Regions from separate parts of the Kineococcus sp. R86509 genome, predicted to be linked through region 3. Evidence: predicted binding sites of a transcription regulator. Region 3 holds the regulator's gene; each other region holds the start of a gene.
What was found. The regulator LexA, encoded in region 3, represses DNA repair genes until DNA is damaged. The targets are predictions, from matches to a motif close to TCGAACANNTGTTCGA.
Positions count from the first base shown of each region.

Region 1: a site for LexA is predicted at 2,930-2,945, ahead of SJY07_RS03220 (DUF6504 family protein). Genes of this name have one in related genera too.
Region 2: a site for LexA is predicted at 2,341-2,356, ahead of ruvA (Holliday junction branch migration protein RuvA). Genes of this name have one in related genera too.

Region 1 is NZ_JAXHCE010000001.1:665,197-671,418, reverse strand. It holds gene SJY07_RS03240 (alpha/beta fold hydrolase) at 1-704, opposite strand, end outside; gene SJY07_RS03235 (aminoacyl-tRNA deacylase) at 701-1,222, opposite strand; gene SJY07_RS03230 (PKD domain-containing protein) at 1,289-1,999, opposite strand; gene SJY07_RS03225 (DUF6318 family protein) at 2,125-2,739, opposite strand; gene SJY07_RS03220 (DUF6504 family protein) at 3,094-3,498, shown strand; gene SJY07_RS03215 (SAV_6107 family HEPN domain-containing protein) at 3,556-3,987, shown strand; gene SJY07_RS03210 (DNA polymerase III subunit alpha) at 4,085-6,222, shown strand, end outside.
Region 2 is NZ_JAXHCE010000001.1:462,540-468,761, reverse strand. It holds gene pdxT (pyridoxal 5'-phosphate synthase glutaminase subunit PdxT) at 1-117, shown strand, start outside; gene SJY07_RS02275 (YebC/PmpR family DNA-binding transcriptional regulator) at 166-927, shown strand; gene ruvC (crossover junction endodeoxyribonuclease RuvC) at 1,004-1,636, shown strand; gene SJY07_RS02265 (dienelactone hydrolase family protein) at 1,555-2,271, opposite strand; gene ruvA (Holliday junction branch migration protein RuvA) at 2,380-2,970, shown strand; gene ruvB (Holliday junction branch migration DNA helicase RuvB) at 2,970-4,040, shown strand; gene yajC (preprotein translocase subunit YajC) at 4,215-4,577, shown strand; gene secD (protein translocase subunit SecD) at 4,673-6,222, shown strand, end outside.
Region 3 is NZ_JAXHCE010000001.1:4,654,269-4,660,490, forward strand. It holds gene SJY07_RS22705 (ATP-dependent DNA helicase) at 1-1,829, shown strand, start outside; gene SJY07_RS22710 (aspartate/glutamate racemase family protein) at 1,861-2,544, shown strand; gene lexA (transcriptional repressor LexA) at 2,519-3,250, opposite strand; gene SJY07_RS22720 (methyl-accepting chemotaxis protein) at 3,438-5,024, opposite strand; gene SJY07_RS22725 (DUF2277 domain-containing protein) at 5,205-5,474, shown strand; gene SJY07_RS22730 (hypothetical protein) at 5,654-6,085, shown strand; gene nrdR (transcriptional regulator NrdR) at 6,178-6,222, shown strand, end outside.

The sequences.
Region 1 (6,222 bases), 4.0 Mb from region 3:
CGCACCACGAACGACGGCGGCAGCACCCGGTCCCGCAGCCCCGTCACGACCGTCACCGGGACGAGCACCGCACCGCCCCGGGTGAACGCCCCGCTCGCGATGCCGGCGTCCGCGCCGGCGTACCCGGGTGCGGCGGCGATGGAGCGCACGGCCGCGCGCACGACCTCGGCCGGCAGGCGGCGGGGTGCGGTGCTGGTCGCCCCGAGGGCCAGCGTCCGCCCGATCCTCGTCGTGACGAGTCCACTCGGGAATCGGCCGGCGAGGCGGGCGAACTGCTGACCGGTCGGCAGCAGCGGCGGCCGTCGGCGGGGAGTGGTCCAGAGCCCCGCGGGGGTGAAGGCGGTGACGCTGGCGATGGTGTCGCGGGCCCCGGGTTCCGCCGCGGCCTCCAGGCAGATCCAGCCGCCGAGGGAGTGCCCGACCAGGTGGACGGTGCGTCCCTGCCGGTTCGCGAGGGTGGCGGTGAGCCGGTGCAGCCGGGCACCCAGCGCCCGGGGGCTCATCTGCGCGCTGTCGATCGCCGGACCGATCCCGTGCCCCGGGAGCTCGACGACGATGAGGCGGTGGTCGGTGGCGAGGTGCGGGACGAGGGGGGCCCACGTGCTCGCGGCGCCGCCGAGGCCGTGGACGAGGACGAGGACCGGTGCCTCGGAGGCGGTGGACCCGGTGTGGTGGACGGCGAACCCCTCGAGGAGTTCGGTCATCCGATCTCGACGGGGTGCCCGCTGGTGAGGCGGAGGAGCTCGTCGTAGCGGGTGCGGAACACCGCGTGCGGGTGTCCGGCCGGGACCCAGATCGCCGGGTACGGGGCCAGGGCCACGTCCACGAAGGTCGGTAGTTCCGCGGTGAGTCCGATGGGTGACGCCGATCCCAGGACGGATCCGGTGCGGCGCAGCACTTCCGAGTCGTCGTCCCACCGGAGTTCCGGTTCGCTGAGCACGCCGGCGAGGGTGGGCAGGAAGATCGGGTGCGTCGCGGAGGCCACGACCAGCAGGTGCCTGCCGTCCCGGGTCTTCAGCACGGCGGTGGTCGCCACGGCGGCGAGCGGGACCCCGAGGTGTTCCGCGAGCTCGGCCGGGTTGCGCAGGGTCGCCGGTACTTCGAGGACCTCACCCGCGCCGCCCAGGTCGACGAGAGCGGTCGCGGTGGCCTCCACGGCGGGGGGCGTGGCGGTGGTCGGCCCCCCGTTCCCAGGAGTCTCCTGCAGCACCGTCCACCTCATGCACCACCACGGTAGGCCGGTTCGCGCGCCCCGTCGCGCCGAGCGTCCGGGAGACGTTCGTGCAGGTCAGCGCGTGAGGACGGCGGATCCCGTGAGGACGTGGACCGGGGTCGGTGCGGACGACACCGAGGCGGTGCCGTCGATGGCTCGGTAGGGGAGTCCCGCGATCGTGTACTCGCCGGTGTAGGTGGTGGTGAGGGTGATCTCCCGGTCGCCCGCTGCGGTGTACGTGTGGGTGAGGCTCTGGTGGGGGTAGGGGTTTCCGGGGTCCTCGGTGGGCCCCAGGGTGGAACCGTCGCCCAACGTCCACGTCCAGCTCGTCGGCGTGGCGCGGATGGTGACCGGGTAGCCCAGGACGGTGGTGTCCCGGGTGACCGTCCCCGTGGTGGTGTGCAGGATCAGCGGGACGTTGAGCAGAGCCTCTCCGCCGTCGGGTTGGAGGTTCACCGGGCTCGCGGGCAGCGGGACGCGGCGCAGGTCGGCCTCGGTGACGGTCGGCAGGACGACGGGTTCTGCGGTGGTTGCGTCGGTCGTGCAGGAGTTCCCCTGGTTGACCCAGCGGATGTCGTCGCCGGTCCGGGTCCAGGTGGTGACGAGGAACTGCCCGGGCGGGCAGTTCGCGATGGAGGCCCGGCAGGTGTCGGACCCGAAGGAGCCTTCCGGACCGTTGCGGCCGCAGGCGGGGGTCTTGGAGACCTGGACCGGGGGTCCTTGGTGGGCTTTCCTGCTCCCGGGATTCTGGTCCCATCCGCCCCTGTTCGTCCGAGTTACCCCCACCGCGACTTCATCGCCTTGAGTGAATCCACTGGATGTGGGGGGTGCGGCGGAGGCCGAAGAAACTGCGAGGAGTAGTGGATTCAAGATCAGGGTAGTTCCTACTGTGAGTGTGAATCGCTTGACTTTCATTCCACCTCCCATACGACCCAGTGGCCCTCGAACCACTTCAAGTCGATCCGCGCTTCTGCATCTGATTCTGCTGGGGCGGAACCGAGGATGCTCCCGTCGCGGTCGGTGGTTTCGAAGGCTGGTCGAGTCATGGTGACCGTCAAACTGATCTTGCCGTCCTCGGGATCCCAGGACTCGACTCGGGTACCGGTGAACTGCAGTAGAAAACCTTTCGAGGTGTAACCCTTGGTGCGGTATTCGTCGATTACTTCGGCGTAGTAGGTGCAACCCCCGCAATCAGGATCCGAGATCGACCGCAGCAGTGCGGGGTTCCCGGTCGCACGTGAGTAGTTCAGGACCCGTGTGAAGTAGGCCGCGAACGTCCCGGCTCCGTCCACCGTGAACGTCCGGCTCAGGTCATCCTGCTCCGGGAGCGGGAACTCCGCCGTCGCGACCGAGGTCGGCGCCGCGAGGGCAGTCTCCGACGGCGTCGGGGTCGCGACGGGTCCGCTCGTCGCGGTGGTCGTGGAACTCGCGATAGGTGCGGCGACGGTCTCGTTCGAACACCCGACGAGCAGGCTGGTCGCGGCGAGCGTGACGAGGGGTGCGGCGGCGCGGTGGAGCTGGATCACTGCGGCACGGTCGCACGGCCGGGGCTCTCGCAGGCACCGCCGGACGGCGTCTGTGGACAACCTGTCGGCCGTTCGGGTGACCTCTCGCGAGAGCTCACCCTCCGTCCCTGGGGAGGGACTCTCCGCTCTGTGGATGACCCGGTTCGCCGTTGACGACCCCTGAGTGGGGTGGTGTAGCTTCAAGTTGCGTTCGAACCGGTGTTCGAACGTGGTGACCGCCCGGTGGCGCGGTCCGGGGGGAGGGGAAGCTCCGCGGGCCGCGCTCCGGGTGTGTCGTCGCGGGCCGCTTCCCCCGGCTCGCCGCGCTGCGGGTGATCCACCGCAGCGCCGGCTCGAGTGGGGAAGGTGACAGCGGTGCGACGGTTCTTCGACGAGGTCCACGTCCGGTCCGGTGCGGTGGGGGAGGCGCCCGACGAACCCGTCCAGTTCGTCTGGCACGGACGGCTCTACGTCGTGCGCACGGTCCTGTCCCGGTGGCGTGAACGCAGCGCCTGGTGGGAGCACCCGGCCGTCGCCGCCGTCCACGGGGACGGCCCGACGGGCGGTGGCACGGCGACCGCGGTCCGTCCCGTCCTCGAGATCGGCGACCTCGAACGCGAGGTCTTCCGCGTCGAGGCCAGCGTCGGGCGCTCCGGTGCGGTCGGTGTCTACGACCTCGCCCGCCGCGTCCCGCCCGGAACGGCGGCTGTGTCGGAGGGCGCTGCTACTCCTTCTCCTGACGGATCGGACGGCTGGCAGTTGCTGCGCGTCAGCGACTGAACCGCCGCCCGACCTCACCGCACCGCACCAGACCGACCGATCACGGAGGAGAACGCGATGCCCGCCACCCTCGACGTCCCCCAGGGTCTCCCGCGCCCGCTGACCACCGCAGCTCTCGACCTGCTCGAGCGCTGCGAGGACGAACTGCTCGTCGCCCTGCGCTCCGACGACACCGCCGAGCGCTACGTCCACGCCCACCTCGCCGCCCTGCGCGCGGGCGCCGCCCTCGTCGCCGTCCACGGACGTCCCACCAGCCCCCGGCGCAGCGGCCCCCGCAGCGTCTGGGAGATGCTCCCCGCCTTCGACCCCGCCCTGCAGGAGTGGGCCGAGCGGTTCGCCGCGACCGCCCCGCTGCGTTCCGCGGTCGAGGCCGGCCGGACCGGTGTCGTCGACGAGGCTGCCGCCGAGGAACTCCTCGCCGACGCCGAGCAGTTCCACCGCGTCGTGGAATCGTTGCTCGGGCTCAGCGCCCTCCCGCTGGCCGGCTGAACGCCGCGGGCGACCACCGGCGGACGCGCCCGCGACCCAGCACCTCGCACCACTCCGCTCGGCCTTCCCCACGGGCGCGTTCTCGAAGGACGTCCCCATGCGCACCACCGCACCCTCGAACTCCCCGTTCACGCACCTGCACGTGGCCTCCGGCTACTCGCTGCGCTACGGCACCTCGACCCCGACCGCTCTGGTCACCCGGGCCGCCGAACTCGACATGGCGACCCTCGCCCTCACCGACCGCGACGGTCTCTACGGCGCCGTGAAGTTCGTGCGCGCCTGCAGCGAGGCGGGGATCACCCCCGCTCTCGGCGTCGACCTCGCCACCGCCCCCAGCGGGCTGGTCGACGGTCTGCCGGCCTGGGCCGACCCCTCGGTCGCAGTGCGCCGCACCACCTCCGGCAACCCCACCCGCGGTGGGGCGGTCGTCGACCCCCGGCTGCCCCGGGTCACCGTGCTCGCCCTCGGCGCCGACGGCGCCGGCGCCGCTCGCGGCTGGGCGGGGTTGTGCCGGCTGGTGAGCGAGACCCACCTCGGCGGGGTGCGCGGAGCCCCGATCAGCAGCCTCGAACTCGTCGCGGCGAACGCCGTCGACACCTCGGGTCGTCCGGCGCTGGTCGTGCTGCTGGGCCCGGGGTCCGAACTCGGGCGGGCGGTGCTCGCCCGTCGCGACGACCTCGCCCGGTCCGTCCTGCAGCGGTGGCGGGACCGGCTGCCCGTCGGTTCGCTGCACGTCGAGGTGGTCTGCCACCACGCCCCACCGGGAACGGCGGGCAGCGTCGAGCACGCCGCCCGGATGCTGGGCCTGGCCCAGGAGGTCGGGGTTCCCGTCGTCCTCACCGCCGCCGTCCGCTCCGCCGGAACCGACGGGGCACCCACCGCCGACCTGCTCGACGCGATCCGCCGGCTCGTCCCGCTGGGCACCCGGCACCTGGACCGGACGACGGGACAGGGGCACCTGCTGCCCACGGCCGACATGGTCCGGACGGCGGCCGACGTCGCCCGTGCCGCCGGCGACCTCGGCTGGGCCGCGGAACTCCTGAACGCCACGACGACCCTGGCCGAGCGTCTCCGCCTCGACCCGGCCACCGACCTCGGCATCGGCGCCCACCACCTGCCCGACCGGGAGGCCCTGGGGCTGGCGCCGGACGTCGAGGCGATCGCCGTCCTGCGGCAACGCTCCGAGGCGGGCATCTCCCGGCGCTACCCCGGCGCCGACCTCAAGCTCGAGGCCACGGTCCGTCGCCGCCTCGACGAGGAGCTCGACATCATCGGGAAGGTCGGTTTCGCCAGCTACTTCCTCACCGTCGCCGACGTCTGCGACCTCACCCGGTCCCTGCACGTCCGGGTCGCGGCCCGCGGGTCCGGTGCGGGCAGCCTGGTCAACCACCTGCTGGGGATCTCCGACGTCGAACCCCTCGAGCACGGCCTGCTCATGGAACGGTTCCTGAACCCCCGCCGTGGGCAGCTGCCCGACATCGACCTCGACGTCGAGTCCGCCCGCCGCGAGGACGTCTACGAGGCGATCCTCGACCGCTTCGGCGGCGAGCGCGTCACCTGCGTCTCGATGATGGACAGCTACCGGGTGCGCCACGCCGTCCGCGACGTCGGTGCGGCGCTGGGTCTGCCGCCGGGGGAGGTGGACGCCATCGCCACGGCGTTCCCGCACCTGCGCGCCCGCGACGCCCGCAACGCCATCGCCGAGCTGCCCGAGCTGCGGCGCAGCGGGTTGGGGGAGGAACGCCTCGACGTCTTCTTCGACCTCGTCGAACGCCTCGACGGTCTGCCCCGCCACATCGCCCTGCACCCCTGCGGGGTCGTGCTGTCCAACCCCACGCTGTTGGACCGGACCCCGGTGGAGGCCAGCTGGAAGGGTTTCCCGATGAGCCAGTTCGACAAGGACGACGTCGAGGACATGGGCCTGCTCAAGCTCGACGTCCTGGGGATCCGGATGCAGTCGGCGATGGCCTACGCGGTGCAGGAGGTCGAACGCGTCGAGGAGACGACGGTGGACCTCGACGACCGCGACCAGGTACCGCTGGACGACCCGGCCACCTACAAGCTGATCCAGTCCACCCGCACCCTCGGCTGCTTCCAGATCGAGTCGCCCGGCCAACGCGAACTCGTCGGCAAGTTCGCCCCCGCCACCTTCCACGACGTCATCGTCGACATCTCGCTGTTCCGGCCCGGACCGGTGAAGTCGGACATGGTCAACCCGTTCCTGCGCGCCCGGCA
Region 2 (6,222 bases), 4.2 Mb from region 3:
GTGCGACAGGGTCGTCTGCTCGCCACGTCGTTCCACCCGGAGATCACCGGGGACGACCGGGTGCACCGCTACTTCGTGGAGATGGTCCGCGACAGCGTGGCGGCGACGACGGCCTGAGCGCACACACGTTTTTCGAGCAGGTAGAGCAACGGCGGAGGGAAGCAGATGTCCGGCCACTCCAAGTGGGCGACGACCAAGCACAAGAAGGCCGTCGTCGACGCCAAGCGCGCCAAGAGCTTCGCCCGACTGATCAAGAACATCGAGGTCGCGGCGCGCACGGGCGGCGGCGACGTCTCGGGCAACCCGACGCTCTTCGACGCGATCCAGAAGGCGAAGAAGACCTCCGTGCCCGCCGACAACATCGACCGCGCCGTCAAGCGCGGCTCTGGTGCCGAGGCCGGCGGCGCGGACTGGCAGACGATCATGTACGAGGGCTACGGCCCCAACGGCGTCGCGCTCCTCATCGAGTGCCTCACCGACAACAAGAACCGCGCGGCCATGGAGGTCCGGACGGCGATGACCCGCAACGGCGGCTCGCTCGCCGACCCGGGGTCGGTGGCCTACATGTTCACCCGCAAGGGTGTCGTCGTCATCGGCAAGGAAGGCACCGACCTCACCGAGGACGGCGTCCTCGAAGCCGTGCTCGAGGCCGGGGCCGAGGAGGTCACCGACCAGGGCGACACCTTCGAGGTCGTCAGCGAGGCGACCGACCTCGGCGCCGTGCGTGACGCGCTGAAGGCCGCGGGGATCGAGTACGACTCCGCCGACGCCAGCTTCGTGCCCAGCGTCGAGGTGCCGCTGGACGCCGAGGGCGCGACGAAGGTCTTCCGTCTCATCGACGTCCTCGACGACTGCGACGACGTGCAGAACGTCTACGCGAACTACGACGTGTCCGACGACGTGATGGCGGCCCTCGAGGACGCCTGACCCACCGCCCCGACGCCCGAGCGCTCCCGAGCGCGGCTCCCGGCCCCCACGACCGCTCCGTGCGATCGTGGGGGCCGTGCGCGTTCTAGCGGTCGACCCCGGGCTGACCCGGTGCGGCGTCGGGGTGATCGACGCGGTCCGCGCCGGACGTCGCGCCGAGCTCGTCGGCGTCGGCGTCATCCGGACCCCCGCCACCGATCCCGTGGCCTCCCGGCTGCTCGCGATCAGCGACGGCCTCGACGAGTGGCTCGACACCCACCGCCCCGACGTCGTCGCCGTCGAACGCGTCTTCGCCCAGGCCAACGTCCGTTCCGTCATGGGGACCGCGCAGGCCGCCGGTCTGGTCCTCGTCGCCGCCGCGCGCCGGGGACTGCCCGTGGCGATGCACACGCCGAGCGAGGTGAAGGCCGCGGTGACCGGGTCGGGGCGGGCCGAGAAGGAGCAGGTCACCGTCATGGTCACCCGCATCCTCGGTCTCGACGCCCCGCCCCGGCCCGCCGACGCCGCCGACGCCCTCGCGCTGGCGTTGTGCCACCTCTGGCGGGGCGGGGCGACCTCCCGACTGGAGGCCGCCGCGCACACCGCCCTCGTCACGGGCCGGCGCAACGCCTACGCGGAGGCGGAGGCTCAGGCGCGCTCGGCCGCGAGCCGACCCCGCAGGAAGGCCGTCGTGCGCTCCCAGGCCAGCTCGGCCGACTCGGGCCGGTAGCTCGGGCGTTCGTCGTTGTAGAACGCGTGCGGGGCCGGGTAGACCTCCATCGTCACCTCGACCCCCGCCTGCTCGCGGATGCGGGCCTCGGTGGCGCGCACACCCTCCAGCGGGACGGAGGTGTCCTCGGCGCCGTAGTGGCCCAGCACCGGCGCCCGCAGGCCGGAGTAGTCGGTGTCCGGGCCGGGGAGCCCGTACCAGGGCACCGCCGCGCCGATCCGGTCGCCCTGCTGCGCAGCCAGGGTCAGCACGAAGCCCCCGCCCATGCAGAAGCCGACGACCCCGGCGCGTTGCGAGGTGGTCTCGGGCAGGTCGAGCAGGTACGTGACGGCCCCGGCCAGGTCGCGGGCCGCGTCCTGCGCGGGCAGGTCGGTGAGCAGCTGCGCCGCCTCGGCGGAGTCGTGGGTCGTGCGCCCGCCGTAGAGGTCCGGGGCCAGCGCCACGAAGCCCTCGCGGGCGAGGCGGTCGACGATGCCGGCGATGTGGTCGGTGAGGCCCCACCACTCCTGGACGACGATGACGCCCGGGCCGCTGCCGGACTCGGGGACGCGGAGGTAGCCGTGGGCGTGGCCGGACTCGGTGGCGCTGTCGAAGGTGACGTTCTGGCGGGGGTTCGCGGTCTTCTCGTGGGTCACGGCAGCACTCTGCCCCCAGGGTCCGCGCGGCGCGCCTGAGGGGTCGTGTCGCAGGGGCCGTCTAGCCTCTCGTACAAGTGTTCGTCGGGTGTCTCGGAGGTCGTGCTGGTGATCGCGTCGGTGCGTGGGCAGGTGCTCGCGGTGCGGCTGGACTCCGCGGTCGTGGAGGTGGGTGGCGTGGGGATGTTCGTCCTGGCCGCGCCCGCCACGCTGGCCGGTCTGCGCGTGGGCCAGGAGGCGTTGCTGCACACCACGTTGGTGGTGCGCGAGGACTCCCTGACGCTGTTCGGCTTCGCCGACGCCGACGAGAAGGAGGTCTTCGAGATCGTGCAGACCGCCTCCGGGGTCGGGCCGAAGATGGCGCTGGCCATGCTGGCGGTGCACCGCCCCGACGGGATCCGCGCGGCCGTCGCCTCCGAGGACCACGCGGCCCTCGTCCGGGTGCCGGGCATCGGCAAGAAGACCGCTCAGCGCATCTGCCTGGAGCTGGGGGACCGCCTCGGACCGCCCTCGGGGTCGATCGCGCCGGCGGCCTCGCCCTCGGGCGGGGACGCGCGCAAGGACCGGGTGGTCGAGGCCCTGGTCGGTCTGGGTTACCCGCTCAAGCAGGCCGGTGACGTCGTGGAGGTCGTGCTCGACGACGACCTCGACGTGCCGGGCGTCCTGCGGGCGGCGCTGCGCCACCTGTCGGGTCGCTGATGGAGGACCGGCTGGTGACGACGGGGGCCGACGAGCACGAGCGCGCCGCCGAGTCCGCGCTGCGCCCCCACGGTCTCGACGAGTTCGTCGGGCAGAAGGTCGTGCGGGAGCAGCTCGCGCTCGTCCTCGACGCCGCCAAGGCGCGCGGGATGCCCAGCGACCACGTCCTCTTCTCCGGTCCGCCCGGGCTGGGCAAGACGACGCTGGCGATGATCGTGGCCTCCGAGATGGGCGCCCCGTTGCGCCAGTCCAGCGGTCCGGCCATCCAGCACGCGGGGGACCTCGCGGCGGTGCTGAGCTCGCTCGACGAGGGTGAGGTGCTGTTCCTCGACGAGATCCACCGGATGGCCCGCCCGGCCGAGGAGATGCTCTACATCGCCATGGAGGACTACCGCGTCGACGTCATCGTGGGCAAGGGCGCGGGGGCCACGGCGATCCCGCTGGAGTTGCCGAAGTTCACCCTGGTCGGGGCGACGACCCGGGCCGGCCTGCTCCCGGCGCCGCTGCGCGACCGGTTCGGCTTCACCGGCTACCTCGACTTCTACACGCCCGCGGAGCTCGTGCAGGTGTTGCGCCGCAGCGCTTCCCTGCTCGGGGTACAGCTCACCGCGGAGGGGGCCGCCGAGATCGGCGGCCGCTCGCGGGGGACGCCCCGCATCGCCAACCGGCTGCTGCGCCGGGTCCGCGACTGGGCGCAGGTGCGGGGGTCGGGGATCGTCGACCGACACGCGGCCCGGGCGGCGCTGGAGGTCTACGAGGTCGACGAGCGCGGCCTGGACCGCCTCGACCGCGCCGTGCTCGACGCGTTGTGCCGGCGCTTCGGCGGCGGGCCGGTGGGTCTCTCGACCTTGGCCGTCGTCGTGGGGGAGGAGGCCGAGACCGTCGAGACGGTCGCCGAGCCCTTCCTGGTGCGCGAGGGGCTGCTGGGACGGACCCCGCGGGGTCGGATCGCCCTGCCCGACACCTGGGCCCACCTGGGACTCACCCCGCCCCGCAACGCGCCCGTGGGGACGGCCTGGGCGTTCGCTCCCGAGGGCGACGAGACCGACGAGGACCCCTCGCAACCCTGAGCGTCGCTGGGCTGGGCCGGACGGGTGAGCCTCTAGACTCCACGGGCGAGTCGGTCCCGGGTGGGTCCCTGCGGAACCTCACAGGGCCTCACCGCGTTGGCCCGGCCGTGCCGGCACCGGGTCGGCGCAAGCACCGGTGAGTCGTCGATCCCACCGGTGCGGAGAGGTTTTGTCGTGGGTGGTGGCAGCAGCCAGCTGATCTTCCTGCTGATCATGGTCGCCCTGTTGGTGTTCATGTTCAGCCGGACGCGCAAGCAGCAGAAGGCTCAACAGCAGATGCAGACCGGGGTCGCGCCCGGGGCCAGGGTCATGACGACCTCGGGCATGTTCGGGACCGTCGTGGAGATCGAGGGTGACGAGGTCGTCCTCGAGATCGCCCCCGGCCTGCAGACCCGGTGGACCCGCCGGGCCGTCGCCCGCGTGGTGGCGCCGACCGAGGTGGCTCCCCTCGAGGAGAGCGTGGACCCGGGCGACGGTGCTCTCAGCCTGCAGAAGCGCGACGACGACACCGCGGGCGGTGCCCCGCGCGCACAGTGACTACTGATAAGACAGCAGTCGTCCACTAGCAGTGACAAGCTTGCGCTGACCGGGTGAACATCCGTCACCCGGTGAGCGCCGTCCCGAGGTATTGAGTGTCCAACGACAGGCCGACGTCCACCAGCGGGTCCCCGAACCGGCCGCCCCGCGTGCGCCGCGGTGCGCCCATCCGCCGACCCCACCCGGGCCGCACCCTCGCGGTGCTGGTCCTCGTCGTCGTCGCGATGTTCGCGTCGGTGGCCGCCGGTTCGATCTGGAGCACCGCGAAGTGGTCGCCCGGTCTGGCCCTCGACCTCGAGGGCGGGACGCAGATCGTCCTGACGCCCCGTTCGACCAACGGCGGGACGGTGCCCACCGAACAGGTCCAGCGCGCGGCCGAGATCATCCGGCAGCGCGTCGACGCCACCGGGCTGAGCGAGACGGAGGTCTCCGTCCAGGGCGGGCAGAACATCTCCGTCTCCATCCCGGGCCAGGCCACCCGTGAGCAGCTCAACCTCATCTCGCAGTCGGCGCAGATGCGGATGCGGGTCGTCCTCTTCGACGAGGCCGTCACCCCGCCCGCCACCGACACGCCCACCGAGGGGGCCACCCCCACGGACGGGGCCACGCCCACCGACGGTGCGTCGGCGAACCCCACCGACGGGGCGACGCCCACCGACGGGGCGACGCCCACCGACGCGGCGACCCCGACGGGCGCAGCCACGCCCGACCCGACGCAGAGCGCGGACGGCGCGGCCGCCCCCGCCGCCCTGCAGGCCGCCACGACCGCTCCCACGGAGGCGCCCACCGCTGCGGTGACGCCCCCGACGCTCGCCGACATCGCGACCCCGACCCCCACCCCGGGGCCGGGACAGCCCAGCGGCACCCCGGCGGCCTCGCCGACCGACGCGAGCGACTTCGACAACTACCAGACCATCCCGGACCTCCCGGCCCTGTTCCAGAACCTGGACTGCTCCGACCCGGCCCAGCGCGCACGGGGCATCGCCGACGACCCGACCAAGGTCCTCGTCACCTGCAGCCAGGACGGCACGTACAAGTACGTCCTGGGCCCGGCCGAGCTCGAGGGCACGCAGCTCACCAGCGCGGTCGCCACGACCGCGACGAACAGCTCCGGGGTGAACACCGGCCAGTGGGTCGTGCGGTTGAAGTTCAACAGCGCGGGCGCCGACGCCTTCTCGAAGCTCACCACCCGCATCTCGACGCTGCCTTCGCCGAAGAACCAGTTCGCCGCGGTCCTCGACGGTCTCGTCATCACCGCTCCCACGGTGTCCCAGCGCTTCGGCGCCGACGTCGACATCGAGGGGAACTTCACCCAGGCCAGTGCCGAGGCGCTGGCCCAGCAGCTCCAGTTCGGCGCGCTGCCGGTGTCGTTCGTCGTGCAGACCCAGGAGCAGGTCTCCGCGACCCTCGGCTCGGAGCAGTTGCGCCACGGGCTGCTCGCCGGGTTGATCGGTCTGATCCTCGTCGTCGCCTACTCGCTGGTCCAGTACCGCGCGCTGGGCCTGGTGACCATCGGCAGCCTCGTGCTGGCGGCGGCGCTGAACTTCGGGGTCATCCTGCTGCTGAGCTGGCTGCAGGGCTTCCGGCTCAGCCTGGCCGCGATCGCCGGGCTCATCGTCGCCATCGGCATCACCGCCGACTCGTT
Region 3 (6,222 bases):
TCGCGCACGCCGTGCACGCCGACCGCCGCGTGGTCATCACGACGGCCACGCTCGCCCTGCAGGCCCAGGTCGTGGAGCGCGACCTGCCGCGCCTGGCCGCGGCGATCGCCCCGCAGCTGCACCGCGAACCCACCTGGGAGCTCCTCAAGGGGCGGTCCAACTACCTCTGCCGCAACAAGATCGACGGCGGCTTCCCCACCGACGAGGGCGCGCTCTTCGACATCGCCGCGCCCACCACCGACTCCTCCGCCGGAGCTGACGGCCGGCTGGGCCGCGAGGTCGTCCGGTTGCGCGAGTGGGCGGAGACGACCACGAGCGGCGACCGCGACGAGCTCGACCCCGGGGTCAGCGACCGGGCCTGGAAGCAGGTCTCGGTCTCCGCCCGCGAGTGCCTGGGGTCCCAGCGCTGCCCGGTCGCGGCCGAGTGCTTCTCCGAACGGGTCCGGGCCCGCGCGCGCACCGTCGACGTCGTCGTCACCAACCACGCCATGACGGCCATCGACGCCCTCGAGAGCGGGGGCCAGCTGCTGCCCGAGCACGACGTCCTCGTCGTCGACGAGGCCCACGAGCTGGCCGACCGGGTGACGGCGGTCGCGACGGCGGAGCTGTCCGCCTCGGTGCTGCACGCGGCCTCGCGTCGGCTGCGCCGTTCCGCCGGGATCGTCTCGGAGCACCTCGACGACGCGGCGATCGCCCTCGAGGCCGCCCTGGAGGACGCGCCCCCCGGGCGTCTGGACCGCTGGCCGGACCAGCTCGCCGACGCCGTCGTCGCCGTCCGGGACGCGGCCCGGACCGCGCTGAGCGACCTCAAGGACGCCTCCGAGGGGCAGGGCAAGGAGGAGGACGCCGAGTCCCGCGGGGCGCGTCACCTGGCCCGGGCGGCGGTCCAGGACGTGTTCTCCGTCGCCGAGCGCCTCGCGGAGGACGTCGGCCGGGCCGCCCAGGACAGCTACGACGTCGCCTGGGTGACCGCGGGCTTCGGCCCGGCCTCCCGTGCGCCGTCCCTGCACATCGCGCCCCTGTCGGTGGCGGGTCTGCTGCGGGAGAAGCTGTTCGCCGAACGCACCGTCGTCGCGACCTCGGCGACACTCACCCTCGGCGGTTCCTTCGACCCCGTCGCGGGCGCCTTCGGCCTCAAGGGGGAGAAGGGCTCGAAGACGCCGTGGACGGGGGTCGACGTGGGCAGCCCCTTCGACTACCCGAAGCAGGGGATCCTCTACGTCGCCCGGCACCTGCCGCCGCCGGGTCGGGCGGGTTCCACCGACGCCGTCTACGACGAGCTCGCCGCACTGGTCGAGGCGGCCGGGGGACGGACCCTCGGGCTGTTCTCCAGTCGCAAGGGAGCCGAGGAGGCCGCCGAGGCGCTGCGCAAGCGGCTGGGGACCCCGATCCTCTGCCAGGGCGACGACCGGTTGCCCAAGCTCGTCCGGGACTTCACCGACGATCCCGCGACCTCGCTGTTCGGGACGATGTCGCTGTGGCAGGGCGTCGACGTGCCGGGACCCAGCTGTTCCCTCGTCGTCATCGACCGCATCCCCTTCCCCCGACCCGACGACCCGCTGATGTCGGCCCGCGCGCGGGCCGTCGACGCGGCCGGCGGCAACGGGTTCGTGTCCGTCTCGGCGGCCCACGCCGCGGTGCGCCTGGCCCAGGGGGCGGGGCGGTTGATCCGGGCCACCGGTGACCGCGGTGTCGTCGCGGTGCTCGACTCGCGGCTCGCGACGGCCCGCTACGGCGGGTTCCTGCGCGACAGCCTGCCCGACTTCTGGTCCACCACCTCGACCCCGACCGTGCTGGAGGCGTTGCGGCGTCTGGGTAGCGGTGGCTGACGCCGTGCGTCCGGGGTGGCATGCTCGTGAGGTGGCCACCGTCGGCTTCCTGCACACCGCGCACGCCCACGTGCGCGCCTTCCGCGATCTCCTGAACGAGCGGGACGACACCGTCGCCGACCGCCACCTCGTCGACACGGGCCTGCTCACCACGGCGCGGGACCACGGGATCGACAGCGTCCGTCCGGCGCTGGCGGACCGGTTGCGCCGGCTGGTGGGGGAGGGCGCGGACGTCGTCGTGTGCACCTGCTCGACCGTCGGCCCCACGGCCAAGTCCGTCGGTGCCGAGATGGGTCTGCGCGTCGTCCGGGTCGACCGCCCGATGGCCGAGGCCGCCGTCCTGGCCGGGCGGCGGATCGCCGTCGTGAGCTCGCTGGACGAGGCCGCGGCGACCGTGCTGCCGCTGCTGCGCGAGTGCGCGGAGACCACCGGTCGGGCCGTGCAGCTGATCGAGGTCCGCTGCCCGGACACCTGGTCGTCCTTCGAGTCCGGTGACGTCCTGACCTACACGACCGGGGTCGCGGAGGCCGTCCGGACCCAGGTGCGGGCGCTCGACCCGCCCGTGGACGTCGTCGTCCTGGCTCAGGCGAGCATGGTCGACGCGGCGCCGTTGCTGCGCGACCTGCACGTGCCGGTCCTCACCTCGCCCCGGTTGGCGATCGAGGCGGCCGTCGAACTGGTGACCTCGCTCAGAGGCTTCGCAGCACGGCCGTGACCTTGCCGAGGATCGTCGCCTCGTCGCCGTCGATCGGGGCGAAGAGGGGGTTGCGGGGCATCAGCTGGACGTGACCGTCCTTGCGCTGCAGCACCTTCACCGTCGCCTCGCCGTCGATCATGGCGGCCACGACGTCGCCGTTCTCGGCCGTCGGCTGCTGGCGCACGACCACCCAGTCGCCGTCGCAGATGGCGGCGTCGATCATCGACTCCCCGACGACCCTGAGCATGAAGTGCTCGCCGGCGCCGACGAGCTGCGCGGGGAGCGCGAAGACGTCCTCGACCAGCTCCTCGGCGAGGATCGGGCCACCGGCGGCGATCCGGCCGACGACCGGGACGTAGCGCGGACGCGGGCGGCCGTCGGCCGCGGTGGCCTCGAACCCGTCGATGGTGCCGCGGGCCGACGCCGGCGAGACGACCTCGAGCGTCCGCGGACGGCGCGGGTCCTTGCGCAGGTAGCCCAGCTTCTCGAGGGTCTTCACCTGGTGCGCAACGCTGCTGGGGCTGGTGAGGCCGACGGCCTGGCCGATCTCGCGCATGCTCGGCGGGTAACCCCGCTGCTCGACGCACTCCTGGATGGCGGCGAGCACCCGACGCTGGCGGTGGGTGAGTCCGTCGCGGCCGTAGGGACCGTCGGGGAAGTGGTGGACCGAGGCCATCGGCGCCACCTGTCCGGTGTCGCCGGATCCGTCCAGCACGTCGGCCACGTCACTCTCCCTGTCGTTCCGCGTGAGTCGTACGACCGGGCCCCGTCCTGGGGTCCGATCCACGTCACGGTAGTCATCCGGGGGGCGAGGATCAAACACGTGTTCGAACCGGCGTGTCGGGGCACCACCGGACGACGCCGCCCCGCGGGGTGCGGGACGGCGCCGGTGGGTCCGGAGGCGGGGCGGATCAGGCGAGGGTGAAGTGGCTGACGAGCTCGCTGAGTTCGTTGGCGGTGCGGGAGACCTCGCCGGCGGTGGTGGCCGTGTGAGTCGCCCCCGCCGTGGTCTGGTCCGCCGCGGCGGCGATGCCGGAGATGTTCAGCGCGATCTCCTGACTCCCCGAGGACACCTCGGTGACGTTGCGCACCATCTCCGACGTCGTCGCGGACTGCTCCTCCACCGCCGCGGCGATGGTGGCCTGCAGGCCGTCGATGCGGGCGATGACCTCACTGATGCCGCTGATGGCGAACGCGGCCTCGGTCGCGTCAGCCTGGGTGGCCGCCACCCGGGTGGTGATGGACTCGGTGGCCCGGGCGGTCTGCTGGGCCAGTTCCTTCACCTCTCCGGCGACGACGGCGAAGCCCTTGCCCATCTCCCCCGCGCGGGCGGCTTCGATGGTGGCGTTGAGGGCGAGGAGGTTGGTCTGCTCGGCGATGGAGGTGATGAGTTTGACGACGTCGCCGATCTCGCGGGAGGAGGCGGAGAGGCGGTCCAGGATCTCCGAGGCCTGCGACGCGCTGGAGACGGCGTCGGCGGAGACCGAGGAGGCCTCGGCGGTGGAGGTGGCGATCTCGCGGATCGCGGCGGTCATCTCCTCCCCGGCCGCGGCGACGGTGCCGATGTTGGCGGAGATCTCCTCGGTGGCGGCGGAGACGACCTGGGTCTGGGTGGCGGATTCCTCGGCGCCGGAGGAGAGCTGGGTGGCGACGGTGGTGAGTTCCTCGGAGGAGCCGGCGAGGGTGGCGGCGGAGTCGGAGATGCGGCGCATGGTGGTGTTGAGGCGGTCCATGGTCACGTCGAGGGCGGCACCGACGCGGCCGACCTCGTCGGTGGTGGTGGAGCCGACGCGCTGGTCGAGGCGGCCGTCGGCGAGGCCCTGGACGACGGTGAGGGTGCGAGCCAGGGGGCGGGCGATGGAGCGGGAGATGACGACGGCGACGACGGCGGCGATCGCGAGGGCGACCGCGCCGATGACCAGCAGCATCACGACGGCGGCGTGGTAGTCGGCGGAGCCGGCGGTGGCCATGGCGGCCGCGGCGTCCTTCTCGTGCTTGGCCGCGGTGGCCAGCAGCGGCAGCAGCTGGTCGGTGACGGGGGTCGTCGTGGTGCTGCGCCGGGCGACGAAGCCGGCACGGTCGTTGTTGCGGACCAGGGTCACGAGCTCGACCCGCGCCGCGCGGTACTGCTTGACGAGGTCTTCGATCCGGGCCCGGTCCGCGGCCGGGGTGGCCGGGCTGGAGGCCTGGTAGGCGCTCCACGCCTGGTCGTAGGCCGTGTCGTCCTCGCCCATCTTGGTCAGCGACGCCTCGGTGGCCTTCGGGTCGTCGTTGATCGCGGCGTTGACGATGTCCATCCGCAGGGTGAGGAAGGAGGTGCGGACCTCGCCCAGCGTCTGCACCGAGGCCACGCCGCTGGAGGAGACGGTGTCCAGGTTGGCCTGCGAGGAGCCGAGGCGGTTGAGGCCGACGGCGACGACGACGGCCAGCAGGAGGCAGACGACGCCGAAGCCGGCGAAGAGCTTGGGGGCGACGTTCAGATCGCGCAGTGCCTTCATGGCTGGGCCTTCCAGAGGGTTCTCGCGCGGCGCGGGGTGGGGAACGTGCCGAGGGCGCAGGGCGGAGCAGGCGGGTGAGGTCGTCGTGTCCATCGGCGGCACGGCCGGGGTCCTGAGGTGCGCCGGGAGGAGGCTGGGAGTCCGTTGTGCGTCGTGGTCCCGGTGCCTAGCGTGGTGCGCATGTGTCGCAACATCCGTCAGCTGCACAACTTCGAGCCGCCCGCCACGGCGGAGGAGGTCCAGGCCGCGGCGCTGCAGTACGTGCGCAAGGTGGCCGGGTCGACCCGGCCGTCGGTGCGCAACCAGGAGGCGTTCGACCGGGCGGTGACCGCGGTCGCGCACGCGACGCAGCACCTGCTCGAGGACCTGGTGACGACGGCGCCGCCCAGGGACCGGGAGGTCGAGGCCGCCCGGGCGAAGGAACGCAGCGCACGGCGCTTCGCGTCCTGACCCTCGGCCCCCGGAGCGTTCGCGCAGGTCAGCGCACGTGTCGGAGGCCGGTGGCAGCGTCTGTCGACGTCACCCCCGGGAACGCGGGGGTTGCGCGCCCCCGTTCGAACGGTGGTAGAACAGACGCGCACGGTCGAACACCCGTTCGACGGTGCGCCACTCGTTGGAGGTCTCTGCTCGTGAGCGCCACCGCCCTCGCCCTGCCCGTCGTCGCACGCCCGCTCCGCCCTGCCCGCCGCAGCATCGCCGTCGTCCGTCCGCGCTGCGCCACCGCCCGGCCCGTCGCCCCGCCGCGGCGCCCCGCCCGCACGCTGCGCCTGACCCGACGGGGCCGTCTCGTGGTGACCTGCACAGCCGCCACGCTGCTCACCGGTGCCGTCGTCGCCGTGACGGGTGCGCTCTCCAGCGCCTCGGCCGGGGTGGAGCGCACCTCCGCACCCCCGGCCGCGGTCCTGACGGTCCTCCCCGGCCAGACCCTGTCGCAGATCGCCGGTCAGTGGTCCCCGGGTGCGGACTGGCGCGAGGTGGCCGGTGAGATCGTCCAGCTCAACGCCCTCCCGTCCATGACCCTGCAGACCGGACAACAGCTGACGATGCCCGAACAGGGCTGATCGTGGTGCGCCCGGTTGCTCCGTGCGTCGGTCACGACGTACGGTCGATCCTGGACCAGAGCTGTCGTCCGGTCTCGGGGGAGGAAGTCGGGGTGCACTGCCCGTTCTGTCGGCACGAGGACTCTCGTGTCGTCGAT